One region of the Ideonella sp. genome, then DNA from elsewhere that is predicted to be linked to it. Evidence: riboswitches for the same ligand, from Rfam matches in the RefSeq annotation. Region 1 holds a riboswitch; the other holds the start of a gene.
What was found. Region 1 has a riboswitch for glycine ahead of gcvT (glycine cleavage system aminomethyltransferase GcvT). Riboswitches for the same ligand answer to the same signal wherever they lie in the genome.
Positions count from the first base shown of each region.

Region 1 (5,053 bases):
ACGCGGTTGGCGATGCGCTTCAGGCCTTCGGGGCCGTGGTAGACGGCGTACATGCTGGCGATGACGGCCAGCAGCACCTGCGCGGTGCAGATGTTCGACGTGGCCTTCTCGCGGCGGATGTGCTGCTCGCGCGTCTGCAGCGCCAGGCGGTAGGCCGGGTTGCCGTGGCTGTCGACGCTGACGCCGACCAGGCGGCCGGGCATCGAACGCTTGAACTCGTCGCGGCAAGCCATGAAGGCGGCGTGCGGGCCGCCACCGCCCATCGGCACGCCGAAGCGCTGGGTGTTGCCGATCACGATGTCGGCACCCCATTCGCCCGGGGGCGCCAGCAGCGTCAGCGCCAGCAGGTCGGCGGCGACGATGAAGGCGGCATTCTTCGCGTGCGCCTTCTCGACGAACTCGCGCATGTCGTGCACCAGGCCATCGGTGGCCGGGTACTGGGCCAGCACGGCGAAGTAGTCGTGCTCTTCCATCAGCTTCGGGGCGAAGCCGACGATCACCTCGATGCCCAGCGGCTCGGCGCGGGTCTTGACGACCTCGATCGTCTGCGGGTGGCAGTCACCGGCGACGATCAGGGTGTTGCTCTTGCTCTTGACGCTGCGCTTGGCCAGCGTCATCGCCTCGGCGGCGGCGGTGGCTTCGTCGAGCATCGAGGCGTTGGCGATCGCCATGCCGGTCAGCTCGGCGACCATGGTCTGGAAGTTGACCAGCGCCTCCATGCGGCCTTGCGAGATCTCGGCCTGGTAGGGCGTGTAGGCGGTGTACCAAGCCGGGTTCTCGAGGATGTTGCGCAGGATGACGCCCGGCGTGTGCGTGCCGTGGTAACCCTGGCCGATGAAGCTCTTCTTGACCTGGTTCAGCGCCGCGACCGCGCGCAGCTCGGCCAGCGCCTCGGCTTCACTCGCCACCGTGGGCAGCGCCATCGGCGTGGCCCGGGCGATCGAGCGCGGCACGATGGCGTCGATCAGCGCCTGGCGCGAGGCCGCGCCGATCACGCTCAGCATGTGCGCCTCGTCGGCGGCATCGGGGCCGATGTGGCGAGCGACGAATTCGCCGTGGTTTTCGAGGGCGTCGAGAGGGGTGTGGGCGTGCATCAGCATGGCGCGGGAGAAACAGCAGGGGCCAGACGGGCGCGGCGCACAGGCGGCGCCGGCCGGCAACAAGAGCGGAAGAAGGGCGGCTTAGAGCGTCTTCAGCAGGGCGTCGTAGGCGGGCGGGTCCATCAGCTGGTCGAACTCGCCCATGTTGGTCACGTGGACCTTGAAGAACCAGCCGTTGCCCATCGGGTCGGTGTTGGCCAGCGCGGGGTTGGCGCGCAGCTCTTCGTTGACCTCGACGACCTCGCCGGTTACCGGCATGTAGATGTCGGCGGCGGCCTTGACCGACTCGACGACACCGGCGATCTCGCCTTTGTTGTAGGTCTTGCCCACTTCGGGCAGGTCGACGAACACCACGTCGCCCAGCGCGTCTTGCGCGTGCAGCGTGATACCGACCACAGCAGCTTCGTGATCTTCGATGTTGATCCACTCGTGGTCGGCGGTGAACATGGTCGTCATGGGCAGGGCTCCTCTTGGGGAATGTGTACTGGGAAGCGAAGGTTGATTCAGGGCCGGCCGGCGGTCAAGCCCGCAGACCCTGGTTGGCGGGCTGATCTGCCCGGCTCAGCCGCGGAAGTAACGGTGCGGGGCAAACGGCATGGCGGCCACCTTCATCGGCAACCGCTTGCCGCGCACCTCGGCGAACACCTCGGTGCCCACGGCCGCGTGCGAGGCGGGCAGGTAGCCCATGGCCACCGGCTGGTTGACGGTCGGGCCCAGCGTGCCGCTGGTGACGGTGCCCAGCTCGGCGCCGTCGGCGGCGACCAGCTTGGTGCCTTCGCGCACCGGGGCGCGCTCCAGGCCGACCAGGCCGACGCGCTTGCGCTTGGCGCCTTCGGCCAGCTGGGCGTCGATCACGGCCGCACCGGGGTAACCGCCGGCACGGGCGCCACCGGCGCGGCGCACCTTCTGGATCGCCCAGGTCAGCGCGGCTTCGACCGGCGTGGTGCGGGTGTCGATGTCGTGGCCGTACAGGCACATGCCGCCTTCCAGGCGCAGCGTGTCGCGCGCGCCCAGGCCGGCGGCCTTGACCTCGGGCTGGGCCAGCAGCTCGCGGGCCAGCTGGATGGCCTGGTCTTGGTGGACGGAGATTTCGAAGCCGTCTTCGCCGGTGTAGCCCGAGCGGGTGACGAAGCATTCGGAGCTGGCCAGCGTGAACACGCCGCCGGTCATGAAGGTGAGGGCGGTCACACCCGGGTTCAGCCGGGCCAGCGCCTGGGCGGCCTGCGGGCCTTGCAGTGCCAGCAGCGCGCGCTCGGGCAGCGGGCGCACTTCGCAGCGGTGCCCGATCTTCGACTTCAGGTGCGCGATGTCGGCATCTTTGCAGCCGGCGTTGACGACGACGAACAGGTCGCCGAAGTTCGCCATCGCGTCTGCCGGCGGGCGGGTGATCATCAGGTCGTCGAGCAGGCCGCCTTGGTCATTGGTGAAGAAGGCGTAGCGCTGCTTGCCTTGGCCCAAGTCGACCACGTCGACCGGCACCAGGGTTTCCAGCGCGGCGGCGGCGTCGGCACCGATCAGGCGCAACTGGCCCATGTGGGAGACGTCGAACAGCGCGGCGGCTTCGCGGCACTGCTTGTGCTCGGCCATCAGGCCGGCGGGGTATTGCACCGGCATCGCGTAGCCGGCAAAGGGCACCATGCGGGCGCCGAGTTCGAGGTGGAGGGCGTGCAGCGGGGTCTGCAGCAGATCGGCGGCGGGTGCGGCGGAGGACATCGTTTGTCTATCCTGTGTCGAGGGCAATCCAAGGAACCTGATCGGTCGGAAGTTGCCCTCGCTGTCCGCTTTACCTGAGAGATTGACAGTGTCGGCGTGTGGCCGGGCACCGCTTGCCCCTTCGGTGGATGGGCTCGATGACCCATCTCTCTCCAGTGAGGAACGCTCCGCATCTTGACGCGAAGCGCTTGCCAGTCCTTTTGCCTGAGCGTTCGAGGCCTGTACGACCTCTGCGCCTTCGGCGGCCCCGGATGGGGCTCTCTCCTGGCAAGCGAGCAGTGTACCCGAGGGCAGTGGCCGTGGCGCTATGCTGAAGTGCCAAAGCTTGCCTTCAACCCGCCCGCCGATGCCCAGCGCCCAGGTCTTCATCAGCTACCGCCGTGACGACAGCGCCGGCTACGCCCGTGCGATCGGTGCCGAGCTGGCCCAGCGCTTCGGCGCCGACCGGGTCTTCATGGATGTGGACGACATCGCCGCCGGCCAGGGCTTTGCCGAGGTCATCCAGCGCGCCGTCGGCAGCGCCGGCGTGCTGCTGGTGCTGATCGGCCGGCGCTGGCGCGGCGAGCGTGAGGGGGGCGCACCGCGCCTGAGCGACCCGGGCGACTTCGTGCGGCTCGAAATCGCCGCGGGCTTGCGGCGCGGCCTGCGCGTGATCCCGGTGCTGCTCGACGGCGCGGCGATGCCCACCGCCGCCGAGATGCCCGCCGACATCCAGGCCCTGGCCGGGCTGCAGGCGATCGAGCTCGGCAACACCCGTTTCGCGGCCGACATCGAGCGCCTGGTGGCCACGCTGGCCGGCACCTTGGGTGCCCCGGCCCGGCCGGGCCGCCGCCGCTGGGGCCTGGTGGCCGGCGCTGGCCTGCTGCTCGCCGTGGCCGCCGTCGGGTGGGTCGCCCACCGCACGCGGCCGGCGGTCAATGGTGAATGGCAGGGCGAGCTGCATTACGCCTGGGCCGGCACGCCGCGCGTCGAGCACTTCAAGTTCGACGGCCAGGGGCAGGCGCTGAGCGGCAGCGCGTCGTTCCTGGGCGTGCCGCGCGGCGTGCTGGCGGGCCAGGTCGACAGCGACGGGCTGCGTTTCGACACCCGCACCAGCGAGATGGGCGGGCCGGACCTGCTGCACCACTACCGCGGGCAACTGGTGGGCGACGAGATCCGCTTCGTGATGCAGACCGAAGGCGGCAGCGCCCCGAACGAGCCGGTGGCGTTCACGGCGCGGCGCGTGGCCGCCGAACCCCCGCGCTGAAGCGCTGAAGGCTACATTGACTGGCCACACCCCGATCCCAAAGACCCGCAAGGAACCGCCGATGCTGACCGAACAAGACCCGCTGCTGCTGCGCCACGACGACCCGCGCGGCATCGTGACCGTGACGTTGAACCGCCCGCAGGCCTTCAACGCCTTGTCCGAGGCGATGCTGGCCGCGCTGAAGACCGAGCTGGACGCGCTGGCGAAAGCCCCCCAGGCCCGCGTGCTGGTGCTGGCGGCCGCCGGCAAGGCCTTCTGCGCCGGGCACGATTTGAAGGAGATGCGCGCCGAGCCATCGCTCGACTACTACCGCAGCCTCTTCGGCCGCTGCGCGAAGGTGATGATGCAGATCCAGCAACTACCGATCCCGGTGATCGCGAAAGTGCAGGGCGTGGCCACGGCGGCTGGCTGCCAGCTGGTGGCCGCCTGCGACTTGGCGGTGGCATTGCGCACCGCGCGCTTCGCCGTCAGTGGCGTCAACCTGGGCCTGTTCTGCTCGTCGCCGGCGGTGCACCTGAGCCGCAACGTGGCGCGCAAGCAGGCCTTCGAGATGCTGGTGACGGGTGAGTTCATCAGCGCCGACGAAGCGCAGCGCCGCGGCCTCGTCAACCGGGTGGCCGACGATGCGGCCGGGCTGGACGCCGAGGTCGAGCGCCTGGCCGCCAGCATCGTCGCCAAGCCGCGGGCGGCGGTGGCGCTGGGCAAGGAGCTGTTCTACCGCCAGCTCGAAGCCGGCGTGGAGGCCGCCTACATCGACGCCGGCCACACCATGGCCTGCAACATGATGGACGAATCGGCGCTGGAGGGCGTGCAGGCCTTCAACGAGAAGCGGCCGCCGCGCTGGTAACGCGCGGGGCGGGGCCTTGAATCAAGGCTCAAGCCCGGCGGGGTCTTGGTCGATACCCGACAGATGGACCCTTCTTCGGCGGCAGCGGCCTGGACAGCGCGCGACTTCGTATGGATCGTCTCGACGCTGCTGGGCCTCGGCCTGGCC
Region 1 covers NZ_JAYSDQ010000008.1:55,216-60,268, forward strand. The annotation lists gene gcvP (aminomethyl-transferring glycine dehydrogenase) at 1-1,100, opposite strand, end outside; gene gcvH (glycine cleavage system protein GcvH) at 1,182-1,556, opposite strand; gene gcvT (glycine cleavage system aminomethyltransferase GcvT) at 1,662-2,813, opposite strand; glycine riboswitch at 2,865-2,979, opposite strand; glycine riboswitch at 2,996-3,090, opposite strand; gene ACE3SG_RS12330 (toll/interleukin-1 receptor domain-containing protein) at 3,160-4,059, shown strand; gene ACE3SG_RS12335 (enoyl-CoA hydratase) at 4,121-4,906, shown strand; gene ACE3SG_RS12340 (putative bifunctional diguanylate cyclase/phosphodiesterase) at 4,970-5,053, shown strand, end outside.

Region 2 (5,053 bases), on a different contig from region 1:
CTGGTGGCCTACGAATGGCGCGTGCACCACGTCGGCCAACGCCAGCCCGAGCGGCTGGCCCGCTACGCCAACGCCAAACTGCGCATGCACTGGGTGGTGTCGCTGAGCGGCAAGCCCGGCCACGAGATCGTCGCGGTGCAGGCGCTGCGCAACTCGCTGATGGCCGCGTCGATCTCGGCCTCGACCGCAGCGCTGGCGGTGATGGGCGCCTTGAGCATGACCGGCCCGTCGCTGGCCGCAAACCTGTCGCGCTGGTCGGGCGAGAACACGCTGCACACCCTGCTGCAGGCGATGCTGGTCGGCCTGCTGTTCGCGTCGTATGTCTGCTCGGCCTTGTCGACGCGGCACTACAGCCACGCCAGCTTCATCGTGTCGATCCCGGTCGACCGGCCCGAGCGCGCCGAGCTGAACAGCGCGGCGGCCAACCACGTGCGCCGCGCCGGGCTGATGTACAGCTGGGGCCTGCGCCTGTTCCTGATGGTGCTGCCGGCCGTGGCCGGGGTCGTGCACCCGCTGGCGATGCTGCCGGCCACGGTGTTGCTGGTCTTTGGCCTGCGCCTGTTCGATCAGCCGGCCAATGACGTCGAGGTGGATTGATCCCGCGGCCCGATCCAGAAATGGAAAACGGGGCCCGAAGGCCCCGTTGTCTCGTTCAGTGCCGAAGCGCTGATCAGTTGCCGCAACCCAGCTTGGTGATGCGGGCCTTGGCGGCCTTGGCCTGGACCAGGCCGTAGCCGGTCTTGGCGTCGCGGCCAGCCACGTCCAGGTCCTTGGCGGACTTGTTCAGCGACTGGCGGATCTGCTCGCCGGTGCAGGTCGGGAAGAAGCTCCACACCAGCGCAGCGACCGCCGCGACGTGCGGGGTGGCCATCGAGGTGCCGTCGAAGTAGGCGTAGTTCGTGGCTTGCACGGCCACGGTGGCCGACTGGCCCAGCTGGCCCTTCATCGCGGCGCCTTCGGTGTCCGAAGCGGTCACCGACGGGATGGTGGTGGCCACGCCACCCAGCGTGCCGGCGAAGCCGCCAGCGACGTTGTTGTAGACCACCGCGCCGACGCCACCGGAGTTCTGGCAGTTCAGCACCTTGTCCGAGAACGCGATGTTGCCGCGCTGGATCAGGCAGACCTTGCCCGACACCGAGGTGTCGACCGCGTCGCCCAGGCCGAAGTCGGCCAGCGCAGCGGTGGCGCTGCCTTGCGGCGAGCCGTCCATCGCGCCCGGCGCGTAGTCGGTGCCACCCACCTTGAGCGACGGCGCCGAGCCGGTGCCCATCGGCACGGTCGACAGCACGCCCACGCCCGGGCCGGAGATTTCAACGTCGGCGTTGCGCTGCGAGAAGCTGGCCCAGGCCGAGTGCTCGTCCACCGCGGCGACCGACATCACCGGCACATAACCGGCGGGGTACGAGGTCTGGGTGTTGCCACCGTTGCCGGCTGCGGCGATCGACAGGATGCCGGCGGTCTGCAGGGCGGTGAAGGTGTTCTTCTCGACCGTGTTCGGGATCGGGCCGCCGAGCGACATGCTGATCACGTTGGCACCGGCGGCCTGGCACTTCTTGGCCGCGGCGGCCAGGGTCGACGAGTAGGCCCACACGCCGTCGTCGCCGAAGACCTTGATGATGTGCAGCTTGATCTTCGAGTTCGGCAGCACGCCGACCACGCCGGTGTCGAGGTTGTTGATCGCCGAGATCGTGCCGGCCACGTGGGTGCCGTGGTGGGTGCCGTCGTGGTTCCACAGGCCGGCGCCGCCGATGTCGTCTTCGCCGGTCACGTTGGCGTTGTGCTGCAGGTCTTCCTGGCCACCGTCATAGCCCGAATCGATGATGCAGATCTTGCGGTTGCCGGCGTTGGTGTCCTTCAGCTTGTCGGCCTGGGTCAGCGCGATGCCGTAGGGCACGAGCTGGCCGAGCTTGTAGGGCTTGCCGTCCGACGGCGTGGTCAGCGACATCGGGTAGCGCGGAGCGTCTTCTTCGATGCGGGCGATGGCCGTGTGCTTGGCCAGCGCCATCGCGGCAGCCTTCGGCAGCTCGACGGCGACGTTTTCGCCGTCGATCTCGAGCTTGATCTTGCCGCCCAGCTGGGCAACGGCAGCACGGGCCAGCTTGGCAGCCTGGCTGCCCGACTTGAAAGTCACAACCACGCGGGTGGTGTCAGCAGCGGCTTGGGCAGCGCCCATCATCGCAAAGGCCAGGCCCAGGCCGACACACAGGCGGGACACCGGGAAGCTCGTCTTGGTCATCTTCACAACTCCAGAAAGGAAAGGTCGATCAAGCAAAAAACGTAAGGATCTGAATCCGAGGCCGCAGTGTCCACGCGAGCCCTGGGCTTGCCCACTACAAAAGCTTCAACGATCCTCACGACATTCGAGAGCGCCACGGGGAAACCCGGAGCAAATTCGCCCTCAGCGGCCCAACCCGCGTGAATTGTTCACACCCCCGGCGATGGAGCGCCGCGCCTACAATGGCGGCTTGCAGGAGAGCGCCGGGTTTCGACCACCGTGTCAGCCCGGCCACCGAAGGCGCAAACTCCCATACACGCTCAGGTTCCGTACTGCACTGATCAATCGCCGTCTGGAGAGCCGCTGACCTAACTTTCAGGATCAGCGCACCGAAGGAGCAAAGCCCCGCGGCAGTCACGCGGCGGCCGAATCTCTCAGGTACCGGGGACAGGGGGAGCGGCAGGCACGAAGCACTCCATTTCATCGGGCTTCGTGCCGATCGCCTCCTGGAGAAACCATGCACGTGGTCGTTCTCGGCGCCGGCCTGCTCGGCGTCACTTCCGCCTATTTCCTTCGCCAACAAGGGCACGACGTCACCGTCGTCGATCGCCAGGCCGTACCGGCCGCCGAAACCAGCTTCGCCAATGGCGGCCAGATCTCGGTCAGCCACGCCGAACCCTGGGCCAACCCGAGCGCACCACTGAAGGTGCTGAAGTGGCTGGCCAGAGAGGACGCACCGCTGCTGTTTCGCCTGCGGGCCGATGCGCGGCAATGGGCCTGGGTCTTCAGCTTCCTGCGCGAGTGCACGCCCGGCCGCACGCGCCACAACATCGAGCAGATCGTGCGGCTGGGCAGCTACAGCCGCGAGACGCTGCAGCAGCTGCGCCGCGACATCGGGCTCGAGTACGACCAGCGCACGCAAGGCATTCTTCACTTCTACACCAGCCAGCAAGAGTTCGACGCCGCCGAGGCGCCCGCCGCGCAGATGCGCGCGCTGGGCTGCGACCGGCGCGTGATCTCGGCCGACGAGGCGGTGCGCATCGAGCCGGCGCTGGCCCACATCCGGCCGCAGCTGGCCGGCGCCACCTACACGGCGGAAGACGAATCGGGCGACGCCAACCGTTTTGCGCGCGAGCTGGTGCGCCGCTGCGAGGCAGACGGCGTGCGCTTCCTGATGAGCCACACGGTGACCGCGTTGCGCGAAGCCGGCGGCCGGGTCGACCATGTCGAGGCGACCGATGCCGAGGGCCGCTTCCAGCGCATCCGCGGCGATGCCTATGTGCTGGCGATGGGCTCGCTGAGCCCGCTGTATGCCAAGGCGCTGGGCATCAAGCTGCCGATCTACCCGGCCAAGGGCTACTCGGTAACGATGCCGGTGAAAGATGCGAGCAAGGCCCACCAGGTGTCGCTGACCGATGACGAGTACAAGCTCGTCTTCTCGCGCCTGGGCGACCGGCTGCGCATTGCCGGCACGGCCGAGCTGAACGGCTACGACCGCGACCTGAACCGCGTGCGCTGCGAAGCGATCGTGCGCCGGGTCGAAGAGCTGTTCCCCGGCGCCGGTGACGGCGAACGCGCACAGTTCTGGACCGGCCTGCGCCCGGCGACGCCGAGCAACGTGCCGATCATCGGCCGCTCGAAGCTGCCCAACCTGCTGCTGAACACCGGCCACGGCACGCTGGGCTGGACACACGCCTGCGGCTCGGGCAAGAGCATTGCGCGCATCGCCAGCGGCCTGAAGCCCGAGGTCGACTTTGCTTTTGCCTAACCCGCTGAATTGACGAAGCCACTCACCGCCGCGATCACCTGTTCAGGCTGGTCGCGGTGCGGTGAGTGACCGCAATCGGGCAGTTCGAGCAACACCGTTTGCGGCACGCGCTCGGCGATGCCGTGGATTTGCTTCAGCGTGCCGTACTCGTCGCCCAGCCCCTGCACTGCGAGCAGCGGGCAGGTGATGGCGGCCAGCTCTCGCTCGATGTTCCAGTCGCGGAACGCCGGGTGGAGCCAGATGTCGTTCCAGCCCCAGAAGGCCGAGTCGGGGTCGTCGTGGTACTTGGCCAGGCTGTTCTTCAACAGGCCCCCCAGATAGGCCTCGCGGGCCCGCTCGATGTTGGTGATCGAGACGCCTTCGACGAAGAGGTGCGGCGCCAGCACGACCAGGCCCGCGACGCGTGCCGGGAAGGCCGCGGCATGTAGCAGCGCGATCGAGCCGCCATCGCTGTGGCCGAAGAGCCAGGGGCGGTCGGCGTCGACACCCAAGGCCCGAAGCAGCGCTGGCAGCACCTGCCGCGCTTGCCGGTGCATGAAGTCCGGCGCCCAGGCTTCGTCGGGCGAACGCGGCGTCGAGCGGCCATAACCCGGGCGCGAATAGACCAGCCCGCGCCAGCCGAGTGCGTCGACCAGCCGTGCCGGGAAGTCGCGCCACATCGCCACCGAGCCCAGGCCCTCGTGCAAGAAGACCATCAGCGGCCGGCCCTGGCGCTCGCGGCCCAGCCATTGGTGCTCGATCGTGACCGGCCGGCCCTGCCAGTCGATCTCGACGAACTCGATCGTCACACGCCGGCCTCGCGCTCACGTAGCCGAAAGCGCTGGATCTTGCCGGTGGCGGTCTTCGGCAACTCGGCGATGAACTCGATCTGCCGCGGGTACTTGTAGGGCGCGAGCCGGTCCTTGACGAAGGCCTTCAGCGTGTCGTCGTCGACCTGTTGCCCGGGCTTGAGCACGACGAAGGCCTTGGTGCGCGTCAGCCCGTCGGCATCCGGCACGCCGATCACCGCGGCTTCGAGCACGGCCGGGTGCTGCACCAGCGTCGACTCCACCTCGAACGGCGAGACGTAG
Region 2 covers NZ_JAYSDQ010000029.1:6,079-11,131, forward strand. The annotation lists gene ACE3SG_RS27225 (DUF599 domain-containing protein) at 1-597, shown strand, start outside; gene ACE3SG_RS27230 (S8 family serine peptidase) at 671-2,236, opposite strand; glycine riboswitch at 2,558-2,676, shown strand; gene ACE3SG_RS27235 (D-amino acid dehydrogenase) at 2,733-3,983, shown strand; gene ACE3SG_RS27240 (alpha/beta fold hydrolase) at 3,980-4,771, opposite strand; gene ACE3SG_RS27245 (benzoate-CoA ligase family protein) at 4,768-5,053, opposite strand, start outside.
Region 2: linked by a shared signal. The riboswitch ahead of ACE3SG_RS27235 (D-amino acid dehydrogenase) and the one ahead of gcvT (glycine cleavage system aminomethyltransferase GcvT) in region 1 are both predicted to bind glycine.